Regions from separate parts of the Mesorhizobium sp. B2-4-7 genome, predicted to be linked through region 1. Evidence: predicted binding sites of a transcription regulator. Region 1 holds the regulator's gene; the other holds the start of a gene.
The links. The regulator LexA, encoded in region 1, represses DNA repair genes until DNA is damaged. The targets are predictions, from matches to a motif close to TGTTCNNNNTGTGTTCNG.
Positions count from the first base shown of each region.

Region 1 (7,186 bases):
CCTGGGACGTGCTGCGCACGATGACGCCCAGCGAATACACCGAGTTCCGCGACGCGCTTGGCCAGTCCTCGGGCTTCCAGTCGTGGCAGTACCGTGCCATCGAGTTCATGGCCGGCAACCGCAATCTCGCAATGCTCGGACCGCACAAGCACCGGCCGGACCTCAGCGAGAAACTGGAGGCGATCCTGGCGCAACCGTCGCTCTACGACGAGGCGCTGCTGCTGCTCGCCCGTAACGGCTTCGACATCGGTGCCGACGCAAGGCGTACGGACTGGCGCGAAACGCGGACCGAGAACGAAGAGGTCCTTGTCGCCTGGCAGATCATCTACCGCGACCCGCAGCGCTACTGGATGTTCTACGAACTCGCCGAGAAGCTGGTCGATTTCGAGGATTATTTCCGCCGTTGGCGCTTCAACCACGTCACCACGGTCGAGCGCATCATCGGTATGAAGCGCGGCACCGGCGGCACATCGGGCGCGTCCTACCTGAAGAAGATGCTGGAGGTGGAGTTGTTCCCGGAGCTGTGGAAGGTCCGTACCCGGCTCTGACGTAGCTTTGCCGACTGCATATCGTTATCCCGAACCCACTGCGCTTTTCTGAGCGACAGGCTCTTAAGTCACCGCCGCCTTGACGGCGAAACGCGCCTCCTGCCACGCGTCCGTGCGCAAAATGTCTTCCAGCACCTCGACAGCCTGCCAGACATCGACATAGCCGACATAAAGCGGCGTAAAGCCGAAGCGAATCGTGGATGGCGCGCGGAAATCGCCGATCACGCCGCGCTCGATCAAGGCCCGCATCACCTGATAGCCATGCGGGTGGAGGAACGAAACCTGGCTGCCGCGCTCATTGCCATCGCGCGGGCTTTCGAGTTCGAGGCCGTAGGCGCCGCATTTTGCCTCGACCAGTTGGATGAACAGATCGGTCAACGCCATGCTCTTCCTGCGCACCTCTGCCATGTCGACGTCGTTCCAGACATCGAGCGCCCCTTTGAGCGCGCGCATCGACAGCACAGGCTGCGTGCCGCAGAGAAACCGGCGGATGCCAGTGCCGGCAGCAAAACCCTGTTCGAAGGCGAATGGCCGCGCATGGCCCCACCAGCCGCTGAGCGGCTGGCGGACATCGCCATGGTGGCGCTCGGCCGCGTAGATGAAGGCCGGGGCACCCGGGCCGCCATTGAGATATTTGTAGGTGCAGCCAACGGCGAAATCGGCATTCGAACGGTCGAGCTCGACGGGCAAGGCGCCGGCGGTATGGCAGAGATCCCAGACAATCAGCGCGCCGGCATCATGTGCCGTCCGCGTCAGCGCGGCCATGTCGCGTAACTGCCCGGATTTGTAGTTGACGTGGTTGACCAGGATGACCGCGACCCGCTCGTCGATCAGTTCTTCTATGGTCGGCGCATCGACACCCTCGAGCCGCAGCACCGTGCCCGGCCGCGTCGAGGCAACGCCTTCGGCCATATAGAGATCGGTCGGAAAGCTGTCCCCCTCGGCGATGATGACTGACCTGTCCGGCCGCATCCCGAGTGCCGCATGCAGCACCTTGTAGATGTTGATCGAGGTGGTATCGCAGACCACCGTCTGGCCGGCGGCGGCCCCGATCAGGCGCCCGAGTTGGTCGCCGAGTTCGACCGGCATGTCGAACCAGCCGGCGGTGTTCCAGGCGCGGATGAGATCCTGCGCCCACTCCTGCGTGGCGGCCTTCTGCAGCTCGCCGAACACGGCTGGCGAAGCGGCGCCCAGCGAATTGCCGTCGAGATAGATCACCCCCTGGGGCAAGGTGAAGCGGTCACGCATGGCACGCAGCGGATCCGCGGTGTCCATTGCCTCGATCGCTGCGAGATCGGGAATTTTGCTCATGGTCGCGATGTTCCTCGGTGAGAAGAGCGCCCTGGAAACGGGCCGGCTGTTTTGCCGCCCGGGCAAGGGCTGGCCGCATAGAGGCGCAAGAACAGGGTGAACGCCCGGTTCGATCTTTGCTCGATTTCCGCCCGAGGCAGTTCCTCGAGCACCCCAACGATCCGGCGAACCTGGAGATCGCCGATCAAAAGACTGATGTAGATGTCGGCGGCTTCGGCAGGATCGTCACAGGCGATCGGGCCGGCCCGACTTGCGGTTCGAAGCAGGTCGCCAAGAAGCGGCATTATGGTATTGCGGCCGAATTGCGCGATCGATTGGCCAAGCGTGCCTGTATCGTTGACGTCGCCGGCCGCGGCGCGATTGAGCGCCACCGCCTTGTCGCCCGTCACGAGGGTCAGCAGGACTGGCCCGAGCAAGTTCAGGGTTTCGAGCGGATCGCGCGCCTGGTGAAGGGCGTCCTCCAGCAGCTTCCTTGCCTCTCCCGCATTGGCTTCGATCAAGGATCGAAACAGGGTCTGCTTGTTGCCGTACCAGTTGTAGAGGGTTTCGTTCGAGGCCGATGCCCGCTTGGCGATAGCAAGCAGGGAGGCGCTCTTGTAGCCGGTTTCCCGGAGCACCGCATAGGCGGCCTCCTCTATCCGTTCGCGTCGCGCGGCCTGCTTCGGCGTGGTCATTGGTGTTCCTCTTCGAAAACCGTACATTATTATACGGTTTCGTCAAGCGAACGAACGAACGCAGCCCGTCGCGACCAGTGGTGGTGTCTGGCCGTTTTCCGGCGGAAGTTGGCATTTTGGTTTCGTTTCGTTCACGAGCCGCAGGGGTTTCTAATCCGCCCAAACGCACCCCGCACCTGCCGGTCACCCAGCTTGCAGGCTTGTGCCAAGAGTGGAGACCGGTCGGGCCACAGGCCATTAACCAAAATAGTTTCAAAGGGCCCGGGAGCGCATTGACGACGGACCGCGCTGGCAGGATGCTGGCTGCGGGAGGGCATTTCGTTTCCGTCGCCTTAACAAATTCATTAAACTTTAAATGGTTGCGGAACACAACTGGAACAGATAGTGTTTGTTCTGGGTTTGTTTTCTGATTCTGGTTCCAGACCCTTCGTGCAATGCCTTTGGGGGCCGCCATGCTCACGCGCAAGCAACATGAACTCTTGATGTTCATCCATGAACGGCTGAAGGAAAGCGGCATTCCGCCGTCCTTCGACGAGATGAAGGAAGCGCTGGACCTCGCCTCCAAGTCGGGAATTCATCGGCTGATCACGGCGTTGGAGGAGCGCGGCTTCATTCGCCGCCTGCCCAACCGGGCGCGCGCGCTGGAGGTGCTGCGCCTGCCGGACTCGATCGCGCCGGGTCTTAACGCGGCAAAGAAGTTCTCCCCGAGCGTCATCCAAGGCAGCCTCGGACAGGGCAGCAGCCCTAGCCGGCAGATCAAGCCGGCGACGTCTTCGCGTCTGCCCGCTGCCGGCAATGACGACGACGCGGTTTCAGCGGTGTCGATCCCGGTCATGGGTCGCATCGCAGCGGGTGTGCCGATCGACGCCATCCAGCATCAGACGCATTCCATTTCAGTGCCGCCTGACATGATCATGGGCGGCGAACACTATGCGCTGGAGGTCAAGGGCGATTCGATGATCGAGGCCGGCATTTTCGACGGCGACACGGTCATCATCCGCAATGCCGACACCGCAAGTCCCGGCGAGATCATCGTGGCCCTGGTGGACGAGGAGGAAGCAACGCTTAAGCGCTTCCGCCGAAAGGGTGCTTCGATTGCGCTCGAGGCTGCCAATCCGGCCTATGAAACACGTATTTTCGGACCGGACAGGGTCAAGGTGCAGGGCAAGCTGGTCGGCCTGATCAGGCGCTACTGAGCGGGGTCGGCGGTGGGCTTTTCGGGTTTACGGTAAGGCGGCAGTCCCCTTGCCTCGCGTGAGAATTTTCGCTGTTCGTGCCAAGGCCGATATGGCCTGTCGACGGCAAAGCTGACCCGTGCCGGTGCCGTCGCCGATTGCCGGTCGAAGAAGACGGCGGCACTTCCCTTACGAGCGAGCTGCCGCTTGGTGATGACGAGAACCAGCGGATTGTGGCAGGGGTCGTAGCCCGCGGGGTCGTTGATGACGATCAGATCCGCATAGGAGCAGGCCCTCCAGGCGTCCTTGCGATCCTCCACCTGCGCGATGATCGCCCCCGAGGTATGCCGGGCCATGCACAGGCCCGTGAAGCAATAGAAAGGCGCTCCCGCCGGAAGTTGCGCGGGATCGAAGATGTCGAACTGTCGGTCTCCGCTGTCGAACAGTTCCGGCGCAACGATGGTTTCGGACTTCAGCGCGCGTTTCCAATTATCGACGGTGAATTCGTTCGGGCGCGCCCGGTTGATCGCGAGCTCGCCGCCGCCGATCGGCAACGCCACCAGGCGGGCATCCTCCGAAATCAGCACGTCCGGCGTGCGCGTGTCCGAGACGGTCAACAGGCCGGCGAGCGCGAAGGGAAGTGCCGCCAGCCGCAGCCATGTCGTGGCCATCGTCGCGATGACCAGGGCGATCGCCACCAGAAGGACGGATTGCTGCGAAATCAACCCGACCGCGTCGACCGGCGAGCGTTGCGAGATCCATCCTGATATGGCGATCATCGCGGCCAGTCCCTTGCCCATCAGATAAAGGGATGGTCCATCGAACCCGAACGGCATCAGCAGCGCGCTGGCAACCGCAAGGAACATCACGACAGAAACGATCGGCATGACGGCAAGATTGGCGAACAGGCTGAGCGGCGACACGCGCTGGAAATGCCAGATGGCGAAAAGCGCCGTGGCGCTTCCCGCGATAATCGAGGTCATCGCCAGCCCACCTGTCGCCAGCAGCAATTTTCGCGTCAGCAGGCCAGGCAAGGTCCGTTGCGGCGGCGGGGTCCGCGCTTTGTCGGCTTTGCGATCCGACCAGCCGGCATAGGCGCCGACCAGGGCCGCGGTGGCGGCGAACGACATCTGGAAGCTCGGCCCTACCACCTCGTGCGGCGACACCACGATGACGGCGATCGCCGAAATAGCCAGATTGCGCATGGTGAGTGCCGCCCGATCGAACAGAACGGCGATCAGCATCACCGCCAGCATGATGAAGCTGCGTTCGGCGGCGACAACGACGCCCGAAATGACGAGGTAGGCGGCGATCGAGAAAAGTGCCGCCGCGGCCGCGTATTTCTTGACCGGCCGACGGGAGGAAAAGTTCGGAAACAGCGCGAAGCCGCCACGCAGCAGACCCATGACGGTGCCGGCGACCAGCGCCATGTGCAGCCCGGAAATTGAGATGATGTGGTAGATGCCGGTGCGTCGCATCGCTTCATTGATCTCGTCGGGAATCCCGGCGCGAACACCCACGATCAGCGCCGCGGCGATCTCGCCCTCGGCGCCGCCGATGCTGCCCCTGATATGGTCGGCAATGCTTTCGCGAGCACTCTCGATGGCGGCTGAGAGGGCGGCCCACAACGGCCTGTCATCGGCTGAGACGATTTTGGGGTTGCCGAGAAAGAAGCCGCTGGCGCCTATGCCGGCGAAGTAGCTGTCGAAGGAAAAGTCGTAGCTGTCCGGCCGCACCGGCCCGGTCGGCGGCAACAGCCTGGCATAGCCGGTCACGAGGGAGCCGGCCGTCACTTCAGCCGGCACCTTGCGCGCCGAAAGGCGAACGCGCTCGGGCGCGTAGCGTAGTTTCGGCCGCGCGGTCGATGTCACATCGATGGTCAGCCGGATGCGCCCGGTCTCCATCTGGTCGACCGAAACGACGCGGCCGGTGATTTGCGTGGAGATTTCCGAGCCCAGCATCCGCGTTCCCGCTCGCCACGTCTCGACTTTGCCGGCGAGCATGCCGAGCGCGCACAACAGCGCCGCCATGAAGCACAGATGCGTTTTCGGCCATGAGCGTGAAACGAGCGCGCACAGCGACATCAGGATCGCGACCGCGACAGGCTTGGCAAAGCCCGGCTCCGCCGCCAACGAAAAATACGCAATCGATCCGCACGCCAGGAACACCGGGACGAGCAGGAAGCCTATGCCCCGATCGAGTTCGAGCTCGGACGCTCTGGCCACGCCGTTGCGCAGACGAGGCCACGAGGCACGGCCGAACTCACGGCGCAGGCGCTCGGCCGCGCCGGCTGCGGGAATGCCGGGCGGCGTGGAAACATCCGCCGGCGGCGACTTGCCCGGCTGCTGTAGGGGCGGCAACGCCAGCGGCAATGAGGCGGGCGCGGGCATGGCAAAAAGAGAGCGTTCGCTGACGCCGGCAACGACGTCCTCGCCTTCCTCCGCGCCCCGGCCCGCTCCAGCCATCGGGTCTGCCCCTTGCGCCCTCGACACCCTATGCTACATGAACGCGCGACGCGCGAAAGTGCGTGTGATCCGCACCCCGCTCCAGACGTTTCCCGAGAGTTGTATGTCCGACAAGGTTGTCACCCGTTTTGCCCCCTCGCCCACCGGCTACCTGCACATCGGCGGCGCGCGTACGGCGCTCTTCAACTGGCTCTACGCCAAGCACACCGGCGGTACGATGCTGCTGCGCATCGAGGACACCGACCGCGAGCGCTCCACCGATGCGGCGACAGCAGCCATTCTCGAAGGACTGACTTGGCTCGGCCTCACCTGGGACGGCGACGCCGTCTCGCAGTTCGAGCGCGCGCCGCGCCATCGCGAGGTGGCCGAGGAGCTGGTGCGCATGGGCAAGGCTTACTACAGCTACGAGACCCCTGCCGAGCTTGAGGCAATGCGCGACGCGGCGCGGGCCAAGGGCCTGCCGCCGCGCTATGACGGAAGCTGGCGTGACCGCGACCCTTCGCAGGCGCCTCCTGGCGTCAAGGGCGCGATCCGCATCAAGGCGCCGACCAAAGGCGAGACGGTGGTGCATGACCGTGTCCAGGGCGACGTGCGCTTTCCCAACAAGGATCTGGACGACTTCATCATCCTGCGCTCGGACGGCAATCCGACCTACATGCATGCCGTCGTCGTTGACGACCACGACATGGGCGTCACCCACATCATCCGTGGCGACGACCACCTGACCAATGCCGCCCGCCAGACCGTGATCTACAACGCCATGGGCTGGGATGTGCCTTCAATGTCGCACATACCGCTGATCCACGGCGCCGACGGCGCCAAGCTGTCGAAGCGGCACGGCGCGCTGGGCGTGGAGGCCTACCGTGCCATGGGCTACCTGCCCGAAGCGCTGCTCAACTACCTGGCTCGGCTCGGCTGGAGCCACGGCGACGACGAGATCATGTCGATCCAGGACATGATCGCCTGGTTCGATATCGGCGATGTGAACAAGGGCGCCGCCCGCTTCGATTTCG
Region 1 covers NZ_VFVH01000009.1:162,958-170,143, reverse strand. The annotation lists gene kynA (tryptophan 2,3-dioxygenase) at 1-548, shown strand, start outside; gene kynU (kynureninase) at 612-1,859, opposite strand; gene FJ946_RS22625 (TetR/AcrR family transcriptional regulator C-terminal domain-containing protein) at 1,856-2,533, opposite strand; gene lexA (transcriptional repressor LexA) at 2,986-3,729, shown strand; gene FJ946_RS22615 (ComEC/Rec2 family competence protein) at 3,723-6,173, opposite strand; gene gltX (glutamate--tRNA ligase) at 6,277-7,186, shown strand, end outside.

Region 2 (7,186 bases), on a different contig from region 1:
TCGCCGGTGCAGTCGCGGCTGATCTTCAAGCGTATCCGCGACCTGGCGATCGAGAAGAACAGAAAGGTGCTGGTCTTCGTCGAGGACGTCGCTGCCTCGGGCGGCTACATGATCGCGGTCGCCGGCGACGAGATTTTCGCCGATCCATCATCCATCGTCGGCTCGATCGGCGTGGTCTCGGCTTCGTTCGGCTTCCCGGAGCTGATGAAGAAGATCGGCGTCGAGCGCCGCGTCCACACCGCTGGCCAGAACAAGTCGGTGCTTGATCCATTCAAGCCCGAGAAGAAGGAAGACATCGAACGGCTGAAGGCGCTGCAGCTCGAAGTGCATGAAACCTTCATCGATCTGGTCAAGGAGCGGCGCGGCACCAAGCTCAAGGACGATCCCGACCTGTTCACCGGCCTGTTCTGGACCGGAAAGCGCGGCCTGGAGCTTGGGCTTGTCGATGCGCTCGGCGACATGCGATCCGTGCTCAAGACGCGGTTCGGGGCGAAAACCCAACTCAAGCTGATCTCGGCGCCGCGCGGTTTGTTCGGCCGCTTCGGGCTGTTCGGCTCGAGCAAGGGATTTTCGGCGCCCGATATTGCCGCCGCTGCCACCGGCGGCGTGATCGATGCGGCGCAAGAGCGCGCTCTGTGGGCGCGCTTCGGGCTTTGAAAACCTGGCAAAACCGTCTAGCATGAACCTCGAAGTTCCATGCATGTCGTTTTTCTCCAGAAACCGCCTTTGGACGACATGCGCCAACCGACCCGACCGGCCGCCCTTCGCCGGCCCAGCGTGGGAGGAGTTTTGATATGCCGCAGATCATTTTCTTCGCCGTCGTCGGGATCGCCGCTTATTTTGGCTACCGCACCTTCATCCGCGAGGCCGAGCGCGTAACCGCCAAGGTGCGGCGCACCGAAAAGCAGACGGCAAACGGCGCGATGGGAACGCTGGTGAAGGATCCGAAGACCGGCGAGTACCGGCTGGCCAAGGACTGATCCTCATTTCACTCGCAATCGAGAGCCTGGAATCCGGCCAGCGCGTCCGGATGTGGCCGGCGCCCGCCAAGATAAACCTCGCTCTGCATGTCACCGGCAGGCGCGATGACGGGTATCATCTGATCGAAAGCCTGGCGGTGTTCACGCGCTTTGGCGACAGGATCGAGATCGCGCTTGCCGAGCGAGACGATTTCAGCGTGTCCGGCCGCTACGCTCCGGATGTTCCCGTCGACGGCAGCAATCTGGTGCTCAGGGCGCGTGACGCGCTGCGGCAGGCAGCCGGTCCTCGCGGCACGCCGCCGGTCGCCATCAAGCTTGAAAAGAACCTGCCGGTAGCTTCCGGCGTCGGCGGCGGGTCGAGCGATGCGGCAGCCGTTCTGCGCGGGCTTGCGGCGGGCTGGCAACTCGACATCGACGATGCCGCGCTGGCGCGGATCGGGCTTTCGCTCGGCGCCGACATTCCCATGTGCCTGGCGGCCAGGCCGCTGATTGCACGCGGCATCGGCGAGGTGCTGTCGATCGTGCCTGATTTCTCGGCGCTCGGACTGGTGCTGGTCAATCCCGGCAAGGCGGTCTCGACGGCCGACGTATTCAACGCGCTGTCGCGGCGCGACAATGATCCGCTGCCGCCGCTGCCGCGCGTGGTCGACTTCCACGGCCTGCGCAACTGGCTGGAGATAACGCGCAACGATCTCGAGCCGGCGGCCCGCGCCATCGAGCCCGCTATCGGCAAGGCACTTTCGGTGCTGAACAAGGCCGGGGCCGGTTTTGCCCGCATGTCGGGTTCCGGCGCCACGTGCTTCGGCCTGTTCGAGACCGGCAACGTCGCCAAGCGCGCGGCCGCCGACATCCGTGCCCGGCAACCCGACTGGTTCGTCGCCGCGACCCGCAGCATGACGGCGGAGGCAGATGCCCATGGCCAGGACTGACGAGAGCCGTTCCTTCATTCCGGTCCGCATCGCGGTGCTGACCGTTTCCGACACGCGCAGCCTTGCCGACGACAGGTCCGGCCAGACGCTGGCCGACCGCATCGCGGAAGCCGGCCACATCCTTGCCGCCCGCGATATCGTCACCGACGATGGAGACAAGATCCGCAACAAGGTGCTCGGCTGGTCGAAGGATGATGGGATCGATGTGGTCATCACCACCGGCGGCACCGGCTTCACCGGGCGCGACGTGACGCCGGACGCGCTGGAGCCGATCTTCGAAAAGCGCATGGATGGTTTTTCCGAGGTGTTCCACCGCATTTCCTACGACAAGATCGGCACCTCCACGATCCAGAGCCGGGCGACCGGCGGCGTCGTCAACGCCACCTTCGTCTTCGTGCTGCCGGGCTCGCCCGGCGCCTGCAAGGATGCCTGGGACGGCATCTTGAAGGCGCAGCTCGACTACCGGCACATGCCCTGCAACTTCGTCGAGATCATGCCGCGCCTGGACGAGCACCTGCGGCGCGGCATGTCGGCTCCGTGAAAGCCGAGGCAAGGCGCTGGTTTCACGCCGCGTTTGCCAGGCAGAACACCGCCTTCGCCTTCGAAAGACCATTCCAAACCGGATGCGGCAGGACGTATCGTCTCGCGGCGGCGGCCATCGCCGTTGAAGACGGGCGGACGCGATGACAGTGCATAATGGCGGGTGCCATTGCGGCAACATACGCCTTCGATTTTCAACCGAGCTCGATCCATCGAAAATCGAGGTTCGCGCCTGCCAGTGCTCGTTCTGTACCAAGCATGGCTCGCGCGCCGTCGCCGATCCGGACGGCAGATTGGTCATCTCAGTCAAGGACATCCAGCGATTGAAGAAATACCGTTTTGGATTAGGGACGGCCGACTACCTGATCTGCGGTGAATGCGGTGTCTATACCGCCGCAATCGCCGGAGAGGACGATGCCAGGGCAATCGTCATCATCAACGCCCTGGACGATCAAAGGTCGTTCAGTCAGGAACCGATCCCGGTCGACTACGACGCGGAAAGCAAGACACAGCGTCAAGCCAGACGTCGTCTTCGCTGGATGCCTGTGGAGATGCGTTTTAGCGAATGACCGGCTCGCCGTGGAAGCACCGGCGCGAGGACCGCGAGACACCGAAACCACTTCCATCATCAGCCGCGGCCTGCGCGCCGGCACCCGCGTGATCGGAAGCTAGCTGCGCGTCACATGTGCAACGCACGTAGACAGAGCAGCTGCAAAATCATTTGGACGGGCGGTGCTCTTGTTTTGCCGGAGCGGCCCAGATTTCGGCATCCAGCCGCTTGGTCGCCAGGCCGCGAGCGAGAGCCTCGGCGCTGCCGGCTCTTTTCGACAAGGATGTGGCCTGGCGCTTGCTGATCAGCAGCCCGTCGGCCAAGGCACGGTTTCCCGAGAAGATACGGGCCAGGAATGGCGCGCGGCCGGCGCGTGTGCGTGAAAACCGCGCCGCCATGGTTTGCCTCGCTGTATGCGCAACGACCTCGTCGATCCATCCGTCGACCAGCCGCGCGCCCGGTTCCAGCAGCAACAGCCAATCGCCCTTCGCGTGCCGGATGGCCGCCGCGACGCCGTCGGTCGCATACTGGCACCCGGCATGCTCGGCGACGCGATGGGTCTGGTCGGTGGAACCGGCGTCGCAGACGATGACCTCGCGAACCACGCCCTCCACGGCGCCGCCGATCAGCGTCGCCAAGGTGCGAGCGAGGCCCTCCTCGTCATTGTGGGTCTCTATGAGAACGGTGAGCATCATTTGCCGAATAGCGGAAAGCGGAACGCAGCGCCAGTTTTTGCGGCGCACCATAGAAAGTTCTTGCTTTGTTCTCGTTCGGCAAATAGGATTAAATTCATGAACAGAGCGATTCGAAACAACATGGACAGTCCTTGGGAGCGGGCGAAGATGGAACCGATCATGCGCGCCGACATTGCCGCCTTCGGAGCAGGACGAGCCGAAATGGCCAACGCGATGATCGAGCAGAGCGGCATGCGCGTGCGTCCGGACCGCAACCGCGGCCGGTCGGCAGGCATCAACCCGTCCGGCCGGTTCGAGCCGGTCAGCCGGCATGTCTTCGACGATGGCTGGAACTCGCTGGAGGAACTGCCTCCCTTCAAGACCGAGGTGCAGGTCGAGAAGCCGCGTACCATAATCACCCGCAATGAATCGCCCGACATCTCCTTCGACCGCTCGATCAATCCCTATCGCGGCTGCGAGCATGGCTGCGTCTATTGCTTTGCGCGGCCGACGCACAGTTTCATGGGCCTGTCGCCGGGGCTGGATTTCGAATCCAAACTGTTCGCCAAGCCCGACGCGGCGCGCCTGCTCGACAAGGAACTGTCGAAGGACGGTTACCAGCCGCGAACCATCGCCATCGGCACCAATACCGATCCCTACCAGCCGATCGAGAAGCAGTATCGGATCATGCGCGAGATCCTCGAAGTGCTGGAGGCGCGCGGCCACCCGGTCGGCATCGTCACCAAATCCGCCCTGGTGACGCGCGATATCGACATCTTGTCACGCATGGCTGAACGGGGCCTCGCCAAGGTGGCGTTGTCGGTGACCACGCTCGACCGCATGCTGGCGCGCACCATGGAGCCACGCGCCTCGACGCCGGCCAAGCGGCTGGAGGCGATCAGGCAGCTTGCGGATGCCGGCATCCCTGCTTCGGTCATGGTGGCGCCGATCATCCCCGGGCTGACCGATCAGGAGATGGAACGCATCCTCGATTCGGCGCACCATGCCGGCGCACGCGAGGCGGGCTATGTCGTGCTGCGCCTGCCGCTCGAGGTCAGCCCGATCTTCAAGGACTGGCTGCTGCGCCACTATCCCGACCGCTATCGCCATGTGATGTCGCTGATCCGCTCGATGCGCGAGGGCAAGGATTACGATTCGGAATGGGGCAAGCGCATGAAGGGCGCGGGTCCTTACGCCTGGCAGATCGGCCGGCGCTTCGAAATCACCGCCAAGCGGCTCGGTCTCAATGCCGAGCGGCGCACGCTGCGGACCGACCAGTTCGTCGCCGCCGGCAAGGACCAGGAGCAGTTGATGCTGCTTTGAACGACCGCGGCTGTTTGCCGCCGTGGCGAAAAAATCCCGTCCGGCCTGCCCCGGCCTGCAGACGGTGCCCTCCCGGTCCGGCGCCCCACCCGACCCGGAGGGACTTGCGGAGAATCAGAGCCGATGCGAACCTCGCCGCAACATGGCTCGCGCGCGTTCTGATTCTCCGCCTCTCTTCGAAATCGTCGAGAAACCCGATTTCTCCTTCGAGACGAAGGCGATGGCCGAAGGCCTGTGGCCGGTCGCGGGGATGGACGAGGCCGGACGCGGCCCGCTGGCCGGACCGGTGGTGGCGGCTGCGGTCGTGCTCGACCCTGCCAACATCCCCGACGGCCTCGACGATTCCAAACGGCTCAGCCATTTGCAGCGCGAGGCGCTGTTCGTGCGCATCATCGGCTCCGCGCTCGGCGTGTCGATGGCCTCGGTCAGCGCCGAGGGCATTGACGGCAGCAACATCCTCAAGGCGAGCCTGGAGGCGATGCGCCGTGCGGTCGCCGGCCTGCCGGTGCAGCCGAAGCTCGCGCTTGCCGATGGGCGCGACGTGCCGCCGGGCCTGCCTTGCACGGGGCGCGCGCTGATCAAGGGCGACCAGCGCTCGCAATCCATCGCCGCCGCCTCGATCGTCGCCAAGGTGATGCGCGACCGCATGATGTGCGGCTGCGGCAGCCATCACCAGCACTATGGCTTCGAAGTGCATATGGGCTATGCCACGGTCCGCCATCGCACCGCGATCGAGACGCACGGGCCGGTGGCGCGGCTGCACCGCGTGTCGTTCGCGCCATTCAGGCTTGAAGGTGCCGAGGTGGTGGAAGAAGAGAGCTTCGCCGGGCTGGATTAGGGCGGCTCGATCTATCTTGCGTTGGTAGGATTGGCGAAAGCGGCGGTGACAGCCAATCTCCCCCCTCGTGGGGGAGACGTCCGGCAGGACAGAGGGGGGCGCTGTCCCTCCAGCCTATCAGTTAGTCTTGCCCAGGTTCCCTGCACTATCGGCACCCAATTCAGCTGATTTTGAATCGAGCGCTGGCGTTCCTTCGCGCCCCCCTCTGCCCTGCCGGGCATCTCCCCCACGAGAGGGGAGATCGGCAGCGTTGACCTCCGCGCCACAACAAAAAAGCCGCCGGGTTTCCCAGGCGGCTTTTTTCATTTCTGTTGTTTTCAACTCAGTTCAGCTTCGCCTTCACATCGGCGAGCGAGGTCTTGAACAGGTCGGCTCCCGCCTTGGCGTCGATCTTGCCGGCGAGCAGCGTGCGAGCGGCTTCGACGGCGATGTCGACGGCGCTGGCGCGCACTTCGCCGATCGCCTCGCGCTCGGCCTGGCCGATCTTCTGTTCGGCAAGAGCGGTGCGCCGCGCGACGTAGTCCTCGGTCTTCTTGTGCGCCTCGGCGGCGAGCAGTTCGGCTTCGCGCTTGGCCGCGGCGACGATGTCCGCGGCCTCCTGCTCGGCTTCCTTGCGCTTGCGCTGGTATTGGCCAAGCAACTGCTGGGCCTCCTCGCGCAGCCTGCGCGCCTCGTCAAGCTCGCTGCTGATCCTGGCGGCGCGGGCATCGAGCGCCTTGGCGATCAGGCGGGGCACCTTGATGTAGATGGCGATACCCAAAAAGATGACCAGGGCGATCGTGGCCCAGAGCGTTGCAAGAGATGTGGCGTCCATGATGCGCTCCTCACCCGGCCACGGACTTGACCGCGGCCGCAATCTCGGCCTTGCTGGCCTTGCCGCCGACCAGCGCCTCGACGATCGCCGAGGCAGTGTCCTCGGCGATGCTGCCGACTTCCTTCATGGCGTTGGCCTTGATGGAAGAAATGCGCGCCTCGGCCTCGCCGAGCTTCTCGTCGAGCGCGGCCTCGATCTTCTTGCGCGCGGTCTCGGCTTCCGCCTTGGCCGCGTCATTGGCCTGCTGGCCGATGGCGTTGGCGTTTTTCTTGGCTTCCGCCAGCTCCTGCTCGTAAGCAGCAACGGCGGCGTCGGCCTCGCCCTTCAACTTCGCGGCCTGATCGAGATCCTGGCTGATACGGTCGTTGCGGACATCGATGATGCCGCCGACGCGCGGCACCACCACCCTTTTCAGGAAGAGGTAGAAGAGCCCGAACGTGATCGCCAGCCAAAGAAGCTGCGACGGAAACGTCGCCGGATCGAATGGCGGAAACATGCCATGAGCTTCGGCAGGCACGCTGGTGCCGGAATGCGTGTC
Region 2 covers NZ_VFVH01000001.1:702,224-709,409, forward strand. The annotation lists gene FJ946_RS03570 (S49 family peptidase) at 1-657, shown strand, start outside; gene FJ946_RS03575 (hypothetical protein) at 795-980, shown strand; gene FJ946_RS03580 (4-(cytidine 5'-diphospho)-2-C-methyl-D-erythritol kinase) at 1,031-1,909, shown strand; gene moaB (molybdenum cofactor biosynthesis protein B) at 1,896-2,450, shown strand; gene FJ946_RS03590 (hypothetical protein) at 2,593-3,018, shown strand; gene FJ946_RS03595 (glycosyltransferase) at 3,167-3,691, opposite strand; gene FJ946_RS03600 (PA0069 family radical SAM protein) at 3,842-4,996, shown strand; gene FJ946_RS03605 (ribonuclease HII) at 5,139-5,834, shown strand; gene FJ946_RS03610 (F0F1 ATP synthase subunit B) at 6,157-6,648, opposite strand; gene FJ946_RS03615 (F0F1 ATP synthase subunit B) at 6,659-7,186, opposite strand, start outside.
Region 2: FJ946_RS03600 (PA0069 family radical SAM protein) is a predicted target of LexA. The motif match lies at 3,750-3,767, and genes of this name have one in related genera.